Regions from separate parts of the Streptomyces sp. NPDC088157 genome, predicted to be linked through region 2. Evidence: predicted binding sites of a transcription regulator. Region 2 holds the regulator's gene; the other holds the start of a gene.

Region 1 (9,770 bases), on a different contig from region 2:
CGTGGAGTCGTAGGAGGCCACCGCCTCCTGGGGCGCGCCCTCCCGGAAGTCCGCGAGGGCCGCGTCGGAGCGCAGCCGGGCCTGCTGCGCGGCGGCCGTGAGGGCGTCGCGCTGCTTGGTGTCGGTGTCGGAGGAGACCTTCTTCGTGGTCGACCGGCCGGTGACGGGGTCGTAGTCGGTCTTGGTGGTCGTCGGCACGTTCAGCGCCGCGAGCAGCAGTCCCCGGGTCGCGGAGGCCTGCTGGACGGCGGTGTCGAGTTCGGCGAGGGCGTACGCGCCGGAGCCCGCGCGCGGCGGCATCTGCTCGGCCAGCCGGTCGACGAGCACGTGCAGCGCGGTGATGGCCTCGGAGTACGCCTCGTGCGCCTGGAGCGCGGTGCTCTTGCCGGTGAGTGCCGACTGGCGCACGGACGGCACGGCGGCGAGGGCCTCGCGCAGCGCTGCGGAGACCTCCGTGTCGGCGGTCAGCTCGCGCGCCTGCCGGTCCACCCGGGCGCTGCCCTGGGTGGAGGGGGCCTCGGTCTTCACCCGGCCGGCCGCCACGTAGGTGGTGACCTCGTCGCGCTCGTCCGCCAGGGACTGGGCGAGGGCGAGGGCGTCCTGGGTCTGCTCGGCCAGGGTGACCAGGTCCTGGGAGTCCTTCAACTGCCCGGAGGCGGCGAGTATGGAGGGGGCGCCCGCCCCGGCGACGGCGGCGGCCACGACGGCCACCGCGACGATCAGCCGGTTGCGTACATGGGTCGGACGGCCCTTGCCGACAGGGGTACGCTCCGCGCCCCCCTCGGAGGCCGTCTGCCTGCCTGTACGCCGAGGCCGCGTCTTCTGCACCGGTGCTCGCATTCCTGACTCGTGTGCCATGGGCCGGAGGTGACGCTCCGTCAACTGGTGCGTACGTCCGGTACGGTTCCCGACCCTCCCAGTGCCGGTGGGCAGGGGCCGCGCATCGCTTGCCCCGCCACCCGAAGGAGTGAACATCGGAGGGGAGCGGGCGGGCAAGTTCCTCTGGCGTGTGCACCCGCCTTGCCCGGCTGGCCGGTTGGACGTGGGCGGCGGGCTTTGACAGTATTCGCCGCCACGCCTTCCCGGAGTGCTTCATTCCCGCCCAAACCAGGCGTCTGACCTGCGACAGTACGTAAGTTCGGGGAGTGATGCCAGCCTTTCGCGAAGGCTGTGAAGGGGTCGTGCAGACTGGCCGAATGCGTACGGAACTTGTGTCGGAGGCCGGTGATCGGGCCCGCCCCAACGAGGACTTCGCGAGTGTCGGACTTCCCGCCTCCGGACAGGGCGGTTCGCTCGTCCTGCTGGACGGAGTGACGCCGCCGCCGGGCGGCGCGGGCTGTCTGCATTCGGTCCCCTGGTTCACCGCGCGGTTGGGCGGCGCCCTGACCGAACTGACCGTTTCACTCCCGGATGTTCCGCTGGTCGAGGCACTCGCCCTCGCCATCGCGCGTACCGCCGGGGCCCATGCCGAAACCTGTGACCTTTCTCACCCACGCACCCCACAGGCCACCGTGGTCCTCGCGCGATGGTCGCCGCGGACCGTCGAATACCTGGTCCTGTGCGACGCGACGCTGCTGCTGACGGCCCCGGACGGCACGGTCACCCCCGTCCGCGACGACCGGCTGGCCCGCCTGCCGCGCGCCCTGCTGCGGAGCGCCGAGGTCGTCGACGGCACGCTCCGCAACAAGGAGGGCGGGTTCTTCACGGCCGCGGCCGACCCCGCGGTGGCCGCCCGCGCGGTCACCGCGAGCGTGCCGCGCGCGGAGGTCCGCGCGCTGACCGCACTGTCGGACGGGGCCACCCGCTGGGCGGAGGTCTTCCGGGAGGGCGACTGGACGGACCTGGGCGCCCTCGTCGGCGAGGAGGGCGCCCGGGCGCTGGTGCGGCGGGTCCGGGAACTGGAGCGCGCGGACGACCACGCCGGGCGGTCGCTGTTGGGCCGGGCGAAGACGCACGACGACGCGACGGTGGTGTGTGTCGAGCTCTGAAGGGCGCGGACGCGGCGGTGCTCCTTCGGGTCAGACCCCCTCGGGTCCGCTCCGGATCACTTCTCCATCCCCCGGTTCAGCTGGCCGAGCAGCCGGGCCAGTTCCCCGACCTCTCTGCGGTCCCAGTCGGAGAAGTGGCTGACGTACCGCTCGCGACGGGCCTGGCGGACCCTGCGCACCCGGGTGCGGCCCTCCTCGGTGAGGTCGACCAGCCAGGCGCGGCCGTCCGCCGGGTCCGGCGCACGGGCGACCAGGCCGAGCTGCTCCAGCGCGCGCAGCTGGCGGGACATGGTGGCCTTGCCGACGCCGATGTAGCCGGCCAGTTCCGTGGCGCGCTGACGGCCGCACTCCTCCAGCCGGACGAGGAGCCCGTAGGCGGCGGACTCCAGGTCCGGGTGGACCTCGCGGGCCATCTCCCCCTGGTTGGCGCGGGCGCGGCGCAGCAGCACCGTGAGCTCCCGCTCCAGGGACAGGAACTCCCGGTCGCCCTGCTCCACACCACGCGACGGCTTCCCGCCGTCTGTGTCCTCGTGCACGTCAGCACCCCTGATCTCGCCGGTCGCTGCCGTCGGTGCAGCTCACTCAGTATTTCGCAGGCCCGGCCCGGCGGCGGTTCGGCTGCGCACCGGACACGGGGAAGGCCCGGGTCTCCGTCACAGGACCCGGGCCCTCCCCGTCCGGTCGCCGCGGACGGCGCCCCCCTCCGGGGGCGCGGTCTCACGCCGCGACCGGGACCTCCGGCGCCGCACCGCTCGTGGCGGGCGCGAGCGCCAGTTCCAGGACCTGGCGGACATCCGTGACGGCGTGGACGTCCAGCTTGTCCAGCACCTCCGCCGGGACGTCGTCCAGGTCGGGCTCGTTGCGCTTGGGGATGATCACCGTGGTGACACCCGCCCGGTGCGCGGCGAGCAGCTTCTGCTTCACACCGCCGATCGGCAGGACCCGGCCGGTGAGGGAGACCTCGCCGGTCATCGCCACGTCCGTGCGGACGAGCCGGCCGGACAGCAGGGACGCGAGGGCCGTCGTCATGGTGACGCCGGCGCTCGGGCCGTCCTTGGGGACCGCGCCCGCCGGGAAGTGGATGTGCACGCCCCGGTCCTTCAGGTCGCCCACCGGCAGCTCCAGTTCGGCGCCGTGGCTGCGCAGGAAGCTGAGCGCGATCTGCGCCGACTCCTTCATCACGTCGCCGAGCTGACCGGTGAGGGTCAGGCCCGCCGCGCCCGTCTCCGGGTCGGCCAGCGACGCCTCGACGAAGAGGACGTCACCGCCGGCGCCGGTGACCGCGAGACCGGTCGCGACACCGGGCACCGCGGTCCGGCGCTCGGACGGGTCCTGGGCGGACTCGGGCACGTGGTGCGGCCGGCCGATCAGACCGCGCAGATCCTCGTCCCCGATGGTGAACGGGAGTTCCCGCTCGCCCAGTTCGTGCTGGGCCGCGACCTTGCGCAGCAGCCGCGCGATGGACCGCTCCAGGGTGCGCACCCCCGCCTCACGGGTGTACTCGCCGGCGAGCTTGCGCAGCGCGCTCTCGTCGAGGGCCACCTCGTCCTTGTCCAGGCCCGCCCGCTCCAGCTGGCGCGGGAGCAGGTGGTCACGGGCGATGACGACCTTCTCGTCCTCGGTGTAGCCGTCGAGGCGGACCAGCTCCATGCGGTCGAGCAGGGCCTCCGGGATGGCTTCGAGCACGTTGGCGGTGGCGAGGAAGACCACGTCCGACAGGTCGAGCTCGACCTCCAGGTAGTGGTCGCGGAACGTGTGGTTCTGCGCCGGGTCCAGGACCTCCAGCAGGGCGGCCGCCGGGTCGCCCCGGAAGTCGGATCCCACCTTGTCGATCTCGTCGAGGAGCACGACCGGGTTGAGCGATCCGGCCTCCTTGACGGCCCGCACGATCCGGCCGGGCAGCGCGCCCACGTAGGTACGGCGGTGGCCGCGGATCTCGGCCTCGTCGCGGACGCCGCCCAGGGCGACGCGGACGAACTTGCGGCCCATGGCGTGGGCGACGGACTCGCCGAGGCTGGTCTTGCCGACGCCGGGCGGGCCGACGAGCGCGAGCACGGCACCGCCGCGCCGGCCGCCCACGACACCCAGGCCGCGCTCACCGCGCCGCTTGCGCACCGCGAGGTACTCGGTGATCCGCTCCTTCACGTCGTCCAGCCCGGCGTGCTCGGCGTCCAGGACGGCACGGGCGCCCTGGATGTCGTACCGGTCCTCGGTCCTTTCGTTCCACGGGAGTTCGAGGACGGTGTCCAGCCAGGTGCGGATCCAGGAGCCCTCGGGCGACTGGTCGCTGGACCGCTCCAGCTTGTCGACCTCCTTGAGGGCGGCCTCGCGGACCTTCTCGGGCAGGTCGGCGGCCTCGACGCGGGCACGGTAGTCGTCGGACTCCTCGCCCTCCTGCTCGCCGTTGAGCTCGCGCAGCTCCTTGCGGACGGCTTCGAGCTGGCGCCGCAGCAGGAACTCGCGCTGCTGCTTGTCGACGCCCTCCTGGACGTCCTTGGCGATCGTCTCGGCCACGTCCTGCTCGGCGAGGTGGTCGCGCAGCTGCTGGGTGGCGAGCTTCAGGCGGGCCACCGGGTCGGCGGTCTCCAGGAGCTCCACCTTCTGTGCGGTGGTCAGGAACGGTGAGTAACCGGAGTTGTCGGCGAGCGTGGAGACGTCGTCGATGGCCTGGACGCGGTCGACGACCTGCCAGGCGTCGCGCTTGCGGAGCCAGGCGGTGGCGAGCGCCTTGTACTCCTTGACGAGTTCGGCGACATGACCGGGCAGCGGCTCGGGGACGCTCTGGTCGACCGTCGTCCCCTCGACCCACAGGGCCGCGCCCGGCCCGGTGGTGCCGGCGCCGATGCGCACACGGCCACGGCCGCGGATCAGCGCGCCCGGGTCGCCGTCGGCCAGCCGGCCGACCTGCTCGACGGTGCCGAGCACACCGGTGCTCGCGTACGTCCCGTCGATGCGCGGGACCAGGAGTACCTGGGGCTTGCCGGGCGTTGAACGGGCGGCGGCCTGTGCGGCCTCCACCGCGGCCCGTACGTCGGTGTCGTTGAGGTCCAGCGGAACCACCATGCCGGGGAGTACGACCTCGTCATCGAGAGGCAGCACGGGCAGAGTGAGCGGAGCGGACGTCGATGCCATGATCTCCCCTTCGGCAGTCAAGTTGAGCTATGCCGACTCAATGCACGTGAGTCCTCGAATGTTCCCCATGGTGCGCCCCGTTCGCTGTGGGCGATCACGACTGTCGTCCCGCAGGCCTTCGGGCATACGGTTGGCGTAATAGTCGTAGCCATATAAGGGCTATTACCAGGGGGTCTCTGTGGATCGGTTCGTCCGGGCGTGGGTGGACGGCTGGGTCGTGTCGCGCGGGGCGGCGCCGCCCCTGACCGAGCCGTGGGGCTGGACCATCGACGTGGGAACGGGAACCCATCACGTCAGCCGGCACGTGCTGGGCGCGACGAACGACGCCGTGCGGGAGCCGGTCGTCCGAAAGGTGGCGGGCTCGGTGACCGGGGCCGGTGTGTGGCTCAAGGTGTTCGCCGACCCGGCGGTGGCCGGGCCCTGGCTGGGCCCCGGCTGGTGGATCGACCCCGAGCCCGGCTTCCTGATGACGGCCCCGCTCACGGACGCGCCGCCCGGCTGCGCCCCCGACGGCTACCGGACGCGCACCTGGTCGCGCGGCGGCGTGACCCGCACCATGATCGCCGCCCCGGACGGCTCCCTCGCCGCGCGCGGGCAGATCGCACCGACCGGCGCGACGGCGGTCGTCGACCAGATCGAGACCTCCCCCGGCCACCGCCGCCGCGGGCTCGGCGCCCTCGTCATGCGGACGCTCCACCGCGCGGCGGTCGAACAGGGCGCCAGGACCGGCGTTCTGGGCGCGACCCCGGACGGGCGGGCACTGTACGAGTCCTTGGGCTGGCGCGTCGAGTCCTCGCTGACCAGCGCGAAGTTCACGGGGGACACGCAGGGGTGACGTCCGGCGGCCCCGGGGGCGCACCCTGCGGAGTCGCACGACGGGGCGCGCCCCTCGCGCCCCCTCCCCGTACCCCGCCCACTTCCGGCATTCACCCCTAAGTCGCCCGCCGCCCCGACCACAATGCGCCTATGACCGATGACTGGAAGCGACGTCTCGACGCCCTCCACGCCGACCTGGTCCGCCGTGACGACCCCGTCGCCTGGGTGACGGAGGCGGACGCCGTCGAGGCCTCGCGGCGTTATCCGCACATCGCGCTGCGCGGACCCGTCTTCGGTATCGCCGCGTGCGACCCGGCCGCCGCCGAGCCCGGCTGGCGGCTGCTGAAGCCGGTGGTGGACGGCATGCCCCAGCAGGCCCGGGACGGACTGAACTCGTACCTGTGGTTCAAGGCGAAGGACGGCCCGGGCGACCGGGCCGTCCGGCGTGAGCTGCTGGCGGCCGTGGCCGTGCTGGAGCGGGCTCCGGCCGACGAGGTGGAGGCACTGGGCGTGCGCTACCGGGTGGTGCGCGGCGACGAGTTCGCCCGTACCGGTGACGACGGTCTGGAGCCGCCCCGGCCCACCGACCTCGAGCCCCCCGACCCGTCGTGGGAGGACCCGGTCGCCGGCCCGTCGCCGGACGTCGGCTACGTCCTGGACCCCGACCGGGACGACGGCCCGATGGCGGGCGCCCTGCGGCTGGGCCTGCGCGACTTCACGTACACGGGCGCCCGCTTCCCGGCCGACGTGCGCGCGGACTCCGAATGGGCGGCCCGGACGCACCCGGACGTGGTGCGGCTGCCCGTCGGCTTCTCGGTGGCCGAACGCGACGACTCCGGCTGGACCCCGTGCGGGTCCCTGGCGGCGACCCCGCACGAGGCCCGCCGCTCGCTGTACGAGGGGATGGCCCGCGTCTGGGCGATGCTCTACCGCTTCGACGAGCGCAAGAAGATCCTGTACGCGCGGGCCGCGGAGGCGTTCCGGGCCGCCGGGCGGGCCGACGAGGCGAGCGTGGAGGGCCGCCTGTTCCGGATCTGCCGCGTCGAGCGGATGGTCCGCCTGGGCCCCGACGGCCCGGAACCGCCCCGCCCGTCGGACGTCGACGAGTACGGCCCCATGAAGCTCCACCCGACCCTGCACGAGGACGGCACGGTCCAGTTCGACGACTGACACCGGCAGGACGACTCCCGACCGGCCACTGACGGGTGACGACCGCCGGCTGACGCACGACGACCGCCGGCCATCGACCGACGACCGGTGGCCGCAGCCCGGCAACCGGCGTCCCGCCACCGGCATCCGGCGTCCCGCCGCAGGCGTTCCGTCACCGACGACCGGCGTCCCCCCACCGGCCATACGCGTCCCGCCACCGGCAACCGGCGTCACGCCGCAGGCCATACGCGTCCCGACACCGGCAACCGGCGTCCCGCCGCAGGCGTTCCGTCACCGACGACCGGCGTCCGCCCACCACCAGCCACGGCCCTGGCCCTGGCCACGGCCACCGGCGCGATCGTTCAGCAACCGGTAAGTCGTCGGCCCCCGTCCCGGTCCCAGCTGCGGACCCACGGCCAGGTGGCGACGCCTATCGCCAGGGCGATCAGATGCCCCCAGTTGGTCATCGGATCGGTGAAGGCGATCAGGTCCTGGAGCAGCATCCCGCCGAAGGCGACGAGGAGCGGCCCGCGCAGCCACGGCCGGAGCAGACCCGCCAGGGCGCCGACGCTCGCGGCGACGCCGAAGCTGATGCCGTAGTCGAGGCGGTGCAACGAACTGTCGGGCAGCCGGCCCACGAGCACCCCCAGGCCCACCGGGACCTCGGTCGCGAGGGTGGCCAGGACATGCCCGAGGAGGAAGACGGCGGCCGTACGGACTCCGCCGATGCGCCGTTCCAGCGTCGTGAGGACGACCAGGAAGCCGAGCGTGAAGGGGGAGGCGAAGCCACCCGCCACCCACAGCGCGCTGGCCACCAGGACCAGCACCGGTGTCCGCAGCAGATGCGCGACGTCCGTGCTGGCGCCCTGGTGCAGGGTGTGCACGAGGGCGGGGTCCGCGTGCGCGGTGGCATACGAGGTGCCGGCGAGGACCGCCGCGTAGGCGAGGGTGAAGGGGACGGGGATCCGGTACCGGCGGCGGGGGGCCGCTTCTGCGAGCGGCGCGGCGGCCGCCTCGGCCGACGGCCGGGCGCGTGACGGAGTGTGCTGGGCCGGGATGCCGTCCAGCAGCCCGGAGACGTCGGGCGGGGGCGGGCTCGTGGGTGCGGCCGTGCGTTCCACCGTGAGGCGCTCCTTCCGTTTCACCTCACTTTTCGCGCCGCGACTGTCCGCTGTCTGTGACCGACGCCACGCCTGAGCCGATTCACAGAAAGCTCTGAGACTTCTCCTGGCCGACTCCTACAAGTTCCGAACGCGCCTCCCACCCGTTCCGAACAGGCGTACGTCAATCGCATCCGCCGCACACGGAATTCCCTCAACGAACCGCCAGGAAAGTGCCAGGATGGGCTGATGCCCATCCCGTTCGACATCCCCGACGCCCCCGAAGTCCTGGACCGTCGCGAGGGCCCCTACGGCGAGGTGGTCCTGCGCCGGCACGGGGAGTTGCTCCAGATCATCGCCAACGGCTGCTTCCTGATGGACACCTCGGACGGCCGTTCCGAACGGCTGCTGGTCGACGCCGCGCTGGCCGCGCTGGCCGACCGCCCCTCGCCCGATCTGCTGATCGGCGGACTCGGAGTCGGCTTCTCCCTCGCCCACGCCGCCGCCGATCCCCGCTGGGGCGGTGTCACCGTCGTGGAGCGCGAGCGCGCCGTCATCGACTGGCATCTCGACGGCCCGCTGGCCGCGCTCTCCGGCGACGCTCTCGCCGATCCGCGGTCGAGGATCGTCGAAGCTGATCTGCTCGACTACGTCAATGAGACATGCGACACATTCGACGCGGTATGCCTCGACATCGACAACGGGCCCGACTGGACCGTCACCGAGGGCAACGACAGCCTCTACTCCGAGGCCGGACTCGCATGCTGCGCACGGGTGTTGAGACCCGGTGGGGTACTGGCCGTGTGGTCTGCCCGCCCCTCTCCGGAATTCGAGGGAACCATGGGGAATGCCGGGTTCCAACAGGTGCGTACCGAAGAGATCCCGGTTGCCCGAGGAGTGCCGGACGTCGTGCATCTCGCCGTCCGACCTGGATAGCAAAGCCGTGGTGACTCCCCGTACGCTGCACCCCTGACGCCGATCATTTACGCGTCAACCGCAGTCATGCGCAGACATGGGATCACCCCACTGGTTCCGGAAAGCACACTCAGGGGCGGGCGATGGAGCAGACACACACCGCACACAACACCGCGGCGACGGCGACTCCGGGAGCGCAGCGGCGCGTCCTGGTGGTCGAGGACGACCCGACGATCGTGGACGCCATCGCGGCCCGCCTGCGCGCCGAGGGATTCCTCGTGCAAACGGCGGGCGACGGCCCGGCGGCCGTCGACACGGCAGAGGCCTGGCAGCCCGACCTGCTGATCCTCGACATCATGCTGCCCGGCTTCGACGGCCTGGAGGTCTGCCGCCGTGTGCAGGCCTCCCGCCCGGTGCCGGTCATGATGCTCACCGCGCGCGACGACGAGACCGACATGCTGGTCGGGCTCGGCGTGGGCGCCGACGACTACATGACCAAGCCGTTCTCGATGCGGGAGCTGGCGGCGCGTGTGCACGTGCTGCTGCGCCGGGTGGAACGGGCCGCGATCGCGGCGACCACGCCGCGCAGCGGGATCCTGCGGCTCGGCGAGCTGGAGATCGACCACGCGCAGCGCCGGGTCCGGGTGCGCTCGGAGGACGTGCACCTCAC
Region 2 (9,770 bases):
TGAGCGCACCGCGGACCTCCAGCGCCTCCAGGCCGAGTACCAGAACTACCGTCGTCGGGTCGAGCGCGACCGGATCGCGGTCAAGGAGATCGCCATCGCGAACCTCCTGACCGAGCTCCTTCCCGTGCTCGACGACGTCGGCCGCGCGCGGGAACACGGCGAACTCCTCGGCGGGTTCAAGTCCGTCGCCGAGTCTCTGGAGACCATCGCGGCGAAGATGGGCCTCCAGCAGTTCGGCAAGGAGGGCGAGCCCTTCGACCCGACGATCCACGAAGCCCTGATGCACAGCTACGCGCCCGACGTCACCGAGACGACGTGCGTGGCGATCCTCCAGCCCGGGTATCGGATCGGCGAGCGCACCATCCGCCCCGCGCGGGTGGCCGTGGCCGAACCTCAGCCCGGTGCGCAGGCGGTGAAGGCCGACGAGGCCGAGGCGGCGGGTGACGACAAGGAGAGCGGTGGCCCGGACGAGGGCTGAGCTCGAGCGGATGAGCGGGTGGAAGGAGGGACGTCGAGGATGAGCACCAAGGACTTCGTCGAGAAGGACTTCTACAAGGTCCTCGGCGTCCCCAAGGACGCCACCGAGGCCGAGATCAAGAAGGCGTACCGGAAGCTCGCCCGCGAGTTCCACCCGGACGCCAACAAGGGCAACGCCAAGGCGGAGGAGCGCTTCAAGGAGATCTCCGAGGCGAACGACATCCTCGGTGACCCCAAGAAGCGCAAGGAGTACGACGAGGCACGCGCCCTCTTCGGCAACGGCGGCTTCCGTCCGGGCCCGGGCGCCGGCGGCTCCTTCAACTTCGACCTGGGCGACCTCTTCGGAGGCGGGGCCCAGGGCGGCGGCGCCCAGGGCGGCTTCGGCGGCGGCATCGGGGACGTGTTCGGCGGCCTGTTCAACCGTGGCGGCCCCGGCACGACCCGTACCCAGCCCCGGCGCGGCCAGGACATCGACACCGAGGTCACCCTGAGCTTCACGGAGGCGATCGAGGGCGCGACGGTTCCGCTGCGCATGTCCTCGCAGGCCCCCTGCAAGGCGTGTTCGGGGACGGGCGACAAGAACGGCACCCCCCGGGTGTGCCCGACCTGCGTGGGCACCGGCCAGGTGGCGAGGGGTTCGGGCGGCGGCTTCTCGCTGACCGACCCCTGCCCGGACTGCAAGGGCCGGGGCCTGATCGCCGAGCATCCCTGCCTGGACTGCAAGGGCAGCGGCCGCGCGAAGTCGTCGAGGACCATGCAGGTCCGCATCCCCGCCGGGGTGACGGACAGCCAGCGCATCCGGCTGCGCGGCAAGGGCGCCCCGGGCGAGCGCGGCGGCCCGTCGGGCGACCTGTACGTCGTCGTCCACGTCGGCGCCCATCCGGTGTTCGGCCGCAAGGACGACAACCTGACGGTGACCGTGCCGGTGACGTTCACCGAGGCGGCACTCGGCGGCGAGGTCAGGGTGCCGACGCTCGGTGGGCCGTCCCTGACCCTGAAGCTTCCGCCCGGCACGCCCAACGGCCGCACCATGCGGGCGCGGGGCAAGGGCGCGGTCCGCAAGGACGGCACTCGCGGCGACCTGTTGGTCACCGTGGAGGTGAGTGTTCCGAAGGACCTGTCGGGGAAGGCTCGTGACGCACTGGAGGCGTATCGCGAGGCGACCGCGGACGAGGACCCGCGGGCGGAGCTGTTCGAGGCCGCGAAGGGAGCTTGACAGTGATGGACGGCCGTCGGCGTAACCCGTATGAACTGACTCAGGAGACCCCGGTCTACGTCATCTCGGTGGCGGCCCAGCTCTCCGGCCTGCATCCGCAGACACTGCGTCAGTACGACCGTCTGGGCCTGGTGTCCCCCGATCGCACCGCCGGCCGGGGCCGCCGCTACTCGGCCCGCGACATCGAGCTGCTGCGCACGGTGCAGGCCCTGTCCCAGGACGAGGGCATCAACCTGGCCGGCATCAAGCGGATCATCGAGCTGGAGAACCAGGTGGCCGCGCTCCAGGCCAGGGCCGCCGAGCTGGAGGCCGCGCTGGACGGCGCGGCCGCGGCCATGCAGCAGCGGGAGGCGGCCGTGCACGCCTCCTACCGGCGTGACCTGGTGCCGTACCAGGAGGTGCAGCAGACCAGCGCGCTGGTGGTCTGGCGACCGAAGCGGCAGCAGCCGATGCCCGACTGACCGACGCCCGGCCGGCAGGTACGCGGAAAGGGCAGGGGCCCGGAGATTCGTCTCCGGGCCCCTGCCTTGTTTCCCGCTTCCCGCTTCCCGCTTCCCGCGTCTGGCCTCTCGTGTCCCGCATCTCGTGTCTGGATCACGGGAGTCGGTCGCCCGATACGGGGTCAGTCGCCCTTGCCGACGCCCGGTTCGGGCCGCTCCTGGCCGGGTGGCTGTTGCTGCGGCTGCCGGTCGGGCGCGGGCTGCCGGTGGGCGCCGCCCTTGGGAACGCCCATCTGCCAGAGGTGCGAACCGGAGATGCCGGGGGCGGGGGACGGCGTTGAGGCGGCCGGGGTTGCGGCCTGGGTCCCGGCCGGGGCCGGGGCCACTTCCGCCGCCTGCGCTGCTTTCTCCGGTTGCGCTGCTTCCTTCGGCTGTGCGGCTTTCTCCGGTTGCGCTGCTTCCTTCGGCTGTGCGGCTTTCTCCGGTCGCGCTGCTTCCCTCGGCTGTGCGGCTTCCGCCGCCTTCCTCGGCTGTGCGGCTTCCGCCGCCTGTGCCGCTTCCGCCGCCTGTGACGCTTCAGTCGCCTGCGTCGCTTCCGTTTCCTGTGTCGGCTGCGTTGTTCGGCCGGGGGGCGGGCGGTGCCAGCGTTCCGGGATGGTCGACCGCCGTCGTACGGCCTCCGGGTCGCCGGCCGCAGCCGCCGCGACGGCGCGTGCGCGCAGGGCGCTCTGGCGCGCGATCGGGGAGAAGCCGGGGGCCGCGTTGCCGGTCTCGGACGGCAGACCGCGGACACCCATCGCGTTCAACTCGCCTTGGAGTCCCGTCTCCGGGGCGAATATCTCGCGCGGGAGCTGCCATGAGGCCGCGCCGTCCACGTCCACGCGGTGTTCCCTGCCGTCCACGGCGAAGGTGAGCCCGTAGCCGATGTACTGGTCGTCCTTGTCGAACAGCAGGTCCCCGGAGATCTCCCCGCCCCGGTCGCGGACCTCGTTCGCCAGGACCTGGAGTGCGGGCGGGAGGGGGTTGGTGCGGCCTAGGCTGGAGACGTAGCCGTCGGCCCTGGCCGTCTTCCGTTCCCCGGTGGCCTCGTCCACGTAGCCCGCCTGGAACCAGGTCTCTCCGCTCTCGTGCCGGTAGGTCTCGATCGCGCCCACCTGGGCCCGGCCGATCGTCAGCCGCGGGTTCTCGCCCGTGCCGTACTCGGCGAGCATCGCCGGGTACTGGACCTGGTGCCGGAGCGCGGCCGGTGGACTCGAGCCGACGATCGTGACGCGGGCGTCGGGATCGGCCCGCAGGATGATCTCGGCGTTGGCGACCCCGGTGCCACCTGAGCCCGCGATGATCCAGTGCTGGGCGGCGTGCGGGTCGAAGCGGTTCTCGGCGACCTCGTCGCCCAGCAGCGCCCGGCCCTGCGCGGCCTCACGCGCCGCCTCCCACTTCCGCGTCGAGTCGAGAGCGGTGAAGCAGTTCTCCATGCGCGCGGCGGCGCCGCTCTCCAGGCCCGCGGAGAGAGCCTCCTTCAGCATCGAGGAGTCCAGGGCCTCCAGCACGGTACGGGCGTCCGCGCCGCCCCGTTCGGCCTGGGTCAGCCAGGCGCGCACCTCGCCCGCGTGGGTTACTCCCTGCCCCTCCAGCTCCCCCAGTCGTGCACTGATCAGCCGTACGGCCTCGCTCCGGCTCTCCACGGGGAAGTCCCCGCGTGGCATTCCCGGCACGGCATCGGGCGTGAGGCCGGTCGCGACGCTCGGCGTCCCGTCGCACGCCACCCACAAGGGGGTCCCGCTCTCCTGGCCGTCCGGGCCGAACTTCCTTATCTCCACGAGGAGTTCGCCGTCCCGGCCCAGGCGCAGCCGGGCGCGGCCGTTCACCACGTCGCCCTGGGTGGCGAGCTGGTCCTCCCAGACCCGTACCGCGTGGATGGACACCCGGTGCCGGGGGTCCTCGACCGCCGAGTACGGGTCGACGCCCATCCATCGCGCGAGGTCGCGGTCCTGGTCCGCCGACTGGACGATGCCGTCTCCGGGGTCCAGGTGCCAACGGCCGGCCCCGTCCACCAGCAGCGCCTCCGGATCCCGCCCGGTGAGACTCGCGCCGCCGCCGATCGCGACTTTGCGCAGCGGGAGTCGCCCTTCGGCGAGCTGCCCCTCCAACGTCTGCACGGTGCGCTCGCTGACCTGCGCGCGGTACTCCGCCCAGCGCTCGGCAGCGGGTTGCAGCTCATCTCGGGGGAGGGGGAGGCCGTTCTGGTCGTAGCCCGGCATGGGCATGGTGACGTCCCGCCGCCCGATGAACGCCTCGACCTGACGTTCCGCGCGCAGGGCGGCGTCCCGGGAGGCCTGGAGGGCGGTGGCGTCGGCGGGGGAGAGGTTCTCCATGGGGTGGGCGAGGGCGTCGAGAAGACGCCGGGAGCCGGCAGAGAGAAAATCGGCCGACACCCGGTATCGCACGCGTGCCGCCCTCTCCTGGGGCCGGAACGCCTCCTCGTCGCTCATGGCGACGGTCGGCCGGATGCCGTAAGGATCAAGCAGCGCGGAGAACTCCGCACGCGCCTCCAGCTGCTGCTGAGGGGAGAGATCGGGGGACGCGGTAAGCGCGGCAAGCCAGTTGAGCTCACCTATGCGGCCTCTGTCCCCCGCGGACAGCTCCTGATCCGCCGGGAGGTGGACTCCTTCGCGCAGCAGGTCTTCCCGCACGGGAGCCAAGCCCTCGGCGGCGCGTTCGCGCACGGCCATGAGCTCACCGAGCTCGTGCGCGAGCACCCGACTCAGCATCTCGGTCGGAAGACGGTCGGAGACGCGGACCACGTAGTTCTGCGATGTGGTGTTCGTCGCCGTGTCGGCGATCGTTCCCGTCACCAGGGGAACGGCGTCCACCCAGACCGTCGCGGACTCTCCCCGGCTGTCCCTCAGTACGAAAAACTGACGTCCGTCCTTGGTGCGATCCGCGTCGAGGGACTCCAGTCCATCTCCAAGGACAGCGGCGGCCACCGAGGCCATCCCGCGCCTCGCGGCCGACACGAGTTCATCCTGGTGCGCGTGTGGGTACTGCGGCAGTGTGCCCATCGCCGTCCGGGGATTGGCCCAACTGTCCATGTGACGCCCCTCCCCGGCCCGATACATGTTCAAATCGCACAACAGCCCTAGGATCATGTCATGTTGAGAGCCCGTTCCTCGTTGGAAGCGCACCTGTACATGGACTTGCACCCATGCGAGTGCGGGAGTCCCGACTTCGATCGTCGGCACCGTCTGGAGCAGCGTGGTGACGACATCGTCGCTGTCTACGAAGGCGCCTGCCGGGAATGCGGCCGCAACCGGAATTTCACCTTCCTGATGGCGGACGAAATCCCGCCGCCGCCGCCCGCCTTCGGTGGCGCACAGCCGTCCACGATCATCGATCCCGGTGAGTTCGCGGAGGTCGCACACCGGGTCTCGCGTCGCGCCGGGCTCGACATGCTCAACTCACCTGAATCCGAGCACCGCACGTACCGGGGCGCGATGGCTTACGCGCTGGCTGCCTTCGAGGAGCTTTTGAAGTTCATTCCTCCGGGACTGGACGCCATTCCCGCAGCCGCCTTCACCTCCGAGGTGGGCAGGGCCCGCTATGAGAGGGAACCGGCGAAGTTCGACCGCGACATTCTCGAGATGGACATCGACCTCACACGTAAGGTCATCGCCGACATCGACGCGGTCAGCAGCCCACCCGGCGACCGCGCTCCCGAAGCGTGATCAGCCGGCGCTGGGCCGATGGGGAGGACGTTCACCGCGTTCCCTGCGGCACCGAGGTCACCGTTCCCAAAGGGCCCGGCAAGGCATTCGTCATCGGCGAGGCGATCACCGGGCCCGAACGGGGCTGAGGCCGAAGCGGTTCAGCCCAGCTGTTCCGTGGTGCCGTCCGGGTGGATCAGGAGGCGGATGGCGCCGCCGTAGCGGTTGTCGGTGATGGTGGCCGGGGTGGGGGCGCCGAGCTGCTGGGCGCGTTGCTGGAGGATCGACAGGACCACGTCCTGGATGTCGCCGTAGGGCGGGGCGGTGACCGGGACGCCGTCGATCAGGCCGGCGTTGGGGGAGAAGACGTGCACCTGGGCGTCCGCCGTGGCGGGGGGTGGCGTCGGTTCGGTCATCGGGGGTCTGGGTTCCTTCCGGCTCGGTTCCGGATCAGTTCCGGCTCAGGCGCTCTTCGCCTCGTCCTGCTCGGGGACGTCCACGACGATGTCCACGGCGACGTCAACGGCGACGTCCATGGTGACATCGACGGTGCGAGCGTACGTGCCTCGCGCGACGCGTTGCAGGCGGCCCGACTTGACGAGGGCGGACAGGACGTTGCTGATCGTCTTGGAGGGGTCGCCGTAGACGCCGGGCGAAAGGGCGCGCAGGACGTCACGGGCGGAGAAGGGGCCGGGGAAGGTCGACACGGCCGTCTCCACGGCGGCTCGGATGCTGGGGGCGCCGGAGGAGGCGAGGGTGGCGGCCTGGCCGGTGCCGGTGGACGTCCTGCCGGTCGGGGCCGGATGCGGAAGACACGCGCGGATTCCTTGCAGCGCGGCGCGGATCGGCTCCGGATGGATCTCGTCGCCCGCCGAGGCCTCGGTCGCGGCCAGCATGGTGGCCACTTTCTCTATGTTCGCGAGGGAGGCGGCCAGTTCGCGCAGCAACGGTTCCAGGAAGTCGCGGCGCAGCGCCGCCACCGGGTCGGTGGTGGCGAGTTCGACGGAGACCGAACCGGTGAGGACGCGGAGCGGGCCGGTGGTGTCAGCGGCGGCCTCGACGGCGTCGCAGGCGCCCTGACCCCCTTCCGGGGCCAGTGCCTCCACGGCCTTCCGTGCGGCGCGGATGGTGTCCGGCAGCTCCGGCGCGATCTCGCCGCCGGGCACGCTCGCCAGCATCGTGACCAGCTGCTCCAGACCGGCGAGCGTGGGCAGGGCGGAGCGGATCAGGGGGGCCAGCAGGGCCTGTCGTACGGCCTGGGCGGGATCCTCGTACGAGAAGGCGATCCGCTGCCCGGACTCGGCCGATGCCATGTCCTCGCTCCTGCTTTCCGGGTGTGCGTGGGGGTGGGACGGTCTGGAGGCGCTGGGGTGATGGCTGTCGCTGTGCGTCTGCTGTGCGGTGGTGTGCTCGTGCAACTGCCGTGGAATGGCGGGCAACTCACGTCGTGACCTGGCCGGTTGGTCCTGGCGTGCGTCGAACGCGTCGAGGATCCGCTCCAGCGTGGGCTGTCCGTGCTCGGCGTCGTGCCGGGCGGCCGTAGCGGTGCTGCGGGAGCGCAGGCGCAGCAGACGGCGGGACGTTTCGCCGGAGTGGTGGCCGGGGCCCGCGCCGGGTCCGTCCACGGTGTGGGTGGGCAGGTCGCCGTTCGCGTCGCCGACGCCGAGGGCGCGGCGGATCCAGCGCCGGTCGTCGAGTGTGGTCGCGGCCGCGTAACCGGACGGCTCGGCGTGGGCGACGGCGTCCTGGAGGCATTCCGCCCACAACGGGCAGGAGGCGCAGAGGTCGCGGGCGGTGCGGAGCAGTACGAGATGCTGGTGGCGCTGCTCGGGCGAGGTGTACGGAATGTCCGTGGGTGCCTCCAGCAGCGGGTGCTGGAAGACGTCCGGTCGGCGCTGGCAGGGCAGAGCGGCGTCGGGAGTGTGGACCCCGGTCCCCGCCCCCGCCCCCCGTACCGGCCCGCGCGCGGGGCGCGCGGGCAGCGCCGTATGGCTGGCCATAGGCATGTGTGTTGTCCCCCGTGGTGATACGTGATCGGGGGGGAGCCTAAAACGTTCCGTCAACCCCGTGCAACGCATCTGCAAAGCATGTGCCGACTTGGCACAGTGACGAGACGAAACGTTCACACGGGCCTCAACTGTCCGTCGGGTCACTGGCTTTGTGCGTCCGCAGGCGGCGAAGTGCCTGGCGCGCCCGGCCCGAAACCGCTTTCGCGCTGCTTCCGCGGATCGCCAGTACACCGATCACAGCGAGGAATCCGAGCGGTACGCCCGCCTGTGGCAGGAACATTCCGACGACGGACGCGATGACGAGGATCACATCCGCGAGCACCACGGTGACGCCCCGTCGGCCCGGGTGTTCCTTCACCATCCAGGCACCGAGAAGCGCCATCCCGGCGAGCGCCCAGTAGCCGAAGGCGGCCTGGCCGGTGACGGTGGCGCTTGTGGACATGCGGACCGAGTCGCCCACTGCGGAGAAGTAGCCGGTGAACGCGGCGGAGAGAATGCTCGACCCGATGGCGAGGAGGAGTTGGGTACGGCGGCGGAGCAGCCAGATCAGTCCGCCGAGGACGATCAGGGTGCAGATCGTGACGAAGCCGGAGCCGCTCTCGGAGGCGATGGTGAAGAGCGTGTAGGCGGCCGCGAGACCGAAGACGAGGCGGGGGAGGAGCTTGACCGCCCAGGGGTCGTCCTTGTCCTGGTGGAGGAGGCGACGGAGGCCCGGCAGCGGTTCCATGCGACGCTGGGCCTTGGCGTTCTGCGGGCGCTCCGCAGTCGTCTTCGGCTTCGACTTCGAGGCCGGTTTCGATGTCGACCTCGGCTTCGGCTTTCCGCTCGTCTTCGCGCTCATCCCAGCCCCGGTCCGGTGGTCTGCTTCTGGAGGTCGGGCGGCTGCGGGGCCGGAGAGGCGGCTGCTGCGCCGGAGGCGGCGGCTTCGTTCACCACGGGCTTGAACTTGAAGCCGGCCTGCCACAGGGGGACAGATGCCGATGGCGGTTTGGGAGCCTGCTCCTTCGGCCCGGCCGTGGGTGGAGAGGCTTCCTCGGTCGTCTGTTCGGCCTTCTGTTCAGCTGATTCCTCGGTGTCCCGTCCTGCTTTCCTCTCGGTGGCCCGTTCGACTCGCTCGGCCGTCACCGAGGCGAACTCCGATTCCAGGGCGGCCTTGCGTGCCGTGGGTTCCTGGTCCGGGTACGTCTTGGGGTCGACGTAGTGCGCCCTGGTCGGGTCGTTGTACTGGAGCTGCGCGCGCGCCGCGTCGGTGCCGACCTCGTTGCGCGTCTCCTTCGGCCACGGCTGCGGAGCCTCGTAGGCGAAGTGGATGTTGTCGAGACCGACATCCGTATTGGCGTGGAGGGTGGGGAGCTCGCGGTTGTAGAGGATCGAGCGGGTGTCGGCGTACTGGGCGAAGACGGCGACGGGCCCCTTGGCCGTGGTGGCGTAGGTCTCGGAGATGGTGCCCCAGCAGTCGCGGGTCCAGTCCTCGGTGAAGCCCTTCTCGGCTCCGCCGAGCGCTTCGAGGACCTCTGGTTCCCAGAGGTACATCGCGTTCAGCTCGCGGCCTGCTTCGGTCGTCTCGAGGGTCCGCGCGGATCCCGGTTGCCCCTCGTTCTGGACGGTCGACCAGGCTTCGGCGATGTAGCGGTTGTCGAGGAAGTTCTGGCCCCAGCGGTTCGTCGGCGCATCTGGATGATCGATGCCGTACGACCAGAAGGCGCTGGTGGGGGCCGTTCCCTCAGGGGGCGTCACGCCCTGCGGATCCCTGGTCAGAGCCTCGATGTACTCCTTGACCTGCATGCCCTTGGCCGTGGCCTCCGTCCGCAGCCGCCGTACGATCTCCCGTCGGCCCTTGTCTGATCTGGCGTGCGCGGCGTGCTCGGCCTCGTTGTTGGCGAGCCGGACGGCCAGGGCCTCTATGTGCCCGGGAATCGGCTGT

What was found. Region 2 encodes HspR, which represses chaperone genes until heat shock. Its sites were predicted from a motif close to TTGAGNNNNNNNNNCTCAA; they were not measured.
Region 1: lon (endopeptidase La) is a predicted target of HspR. The motif match lies at 5,143-5,161, and genes of this name have one in related genera.

Annotation. Positions count from the first base shown of each region.
Region 1 covers NZ_JBIUSU010000002.1:498,389-508,158, forward strand. The annotation lists gene ACIPFH_RS08550 (nitrate- and nitrite sensing domain-containing protein) at 1-840, opposite strand, end outside; gene ACIPFH_RS08555 (hypothetical protein) at 1,197-1,988, shown strand; gene ACIPFH_RS08560 (MarR family winged helix-turn-helix transcriptional regulator) at 2,045-2,524, opposite strand; gene lon (endopeptidase La) at 2,706-5,120, opposite strand; gene ACIPFH_RS08570 (GNAT family N-acetyltransferase) at 5,299-5,955, shown strand; gene ACIPFH_RS08575 (DUF5954 family protein) at 6,087-7,106, shown strand; gene ACIPFH_RS08580 (rhomboid-like protein) at 7,448-8,206, opposite strand; gene ACIPFH_RS08585 (spermidine synthase) at 8,435-9,121, shown strand; gene ACIPFH_RS08590 (response regulator transcription factor) at 9,244-9,770, shown strand, end outside.
Region 2 covers NZ_JBIUSU010000005.1:336,883-346,652, reverse strand. The annotation lists gene grpE (nucleotide exchange factor GrpE) at 1-478, shown strand, start outside; gene dnaJ (molecular chaperone DnaJ) at 518-1,693, shown strand; gene ACIPFH_RS21625 (heat shock protein transcriptional repressor HspR) at 1,699-2,154, shown strand; gene ACIPFH_RS21620 (hypothetical protein) at 2,316-5,225, opposite strand; gene ACIPFH_RS21615 (hypothetical protein) at 5,286-5,858, shown strand; gene ACIPFH_RS21610 (hypothetical protein) at 5,999-6,253, opposite strand; gene ACIPFH_RS21605 (WhiB family transcriptional regulator) at 6,299-7,837, opposite strand; gene ACIPFH_RS21600 (hypothetical protein) at 7,971-8,687, opposite strand; gene ACIPFH_RS21595 (hypothetical protein) at 8,684-9,770, opposite strand, start outside.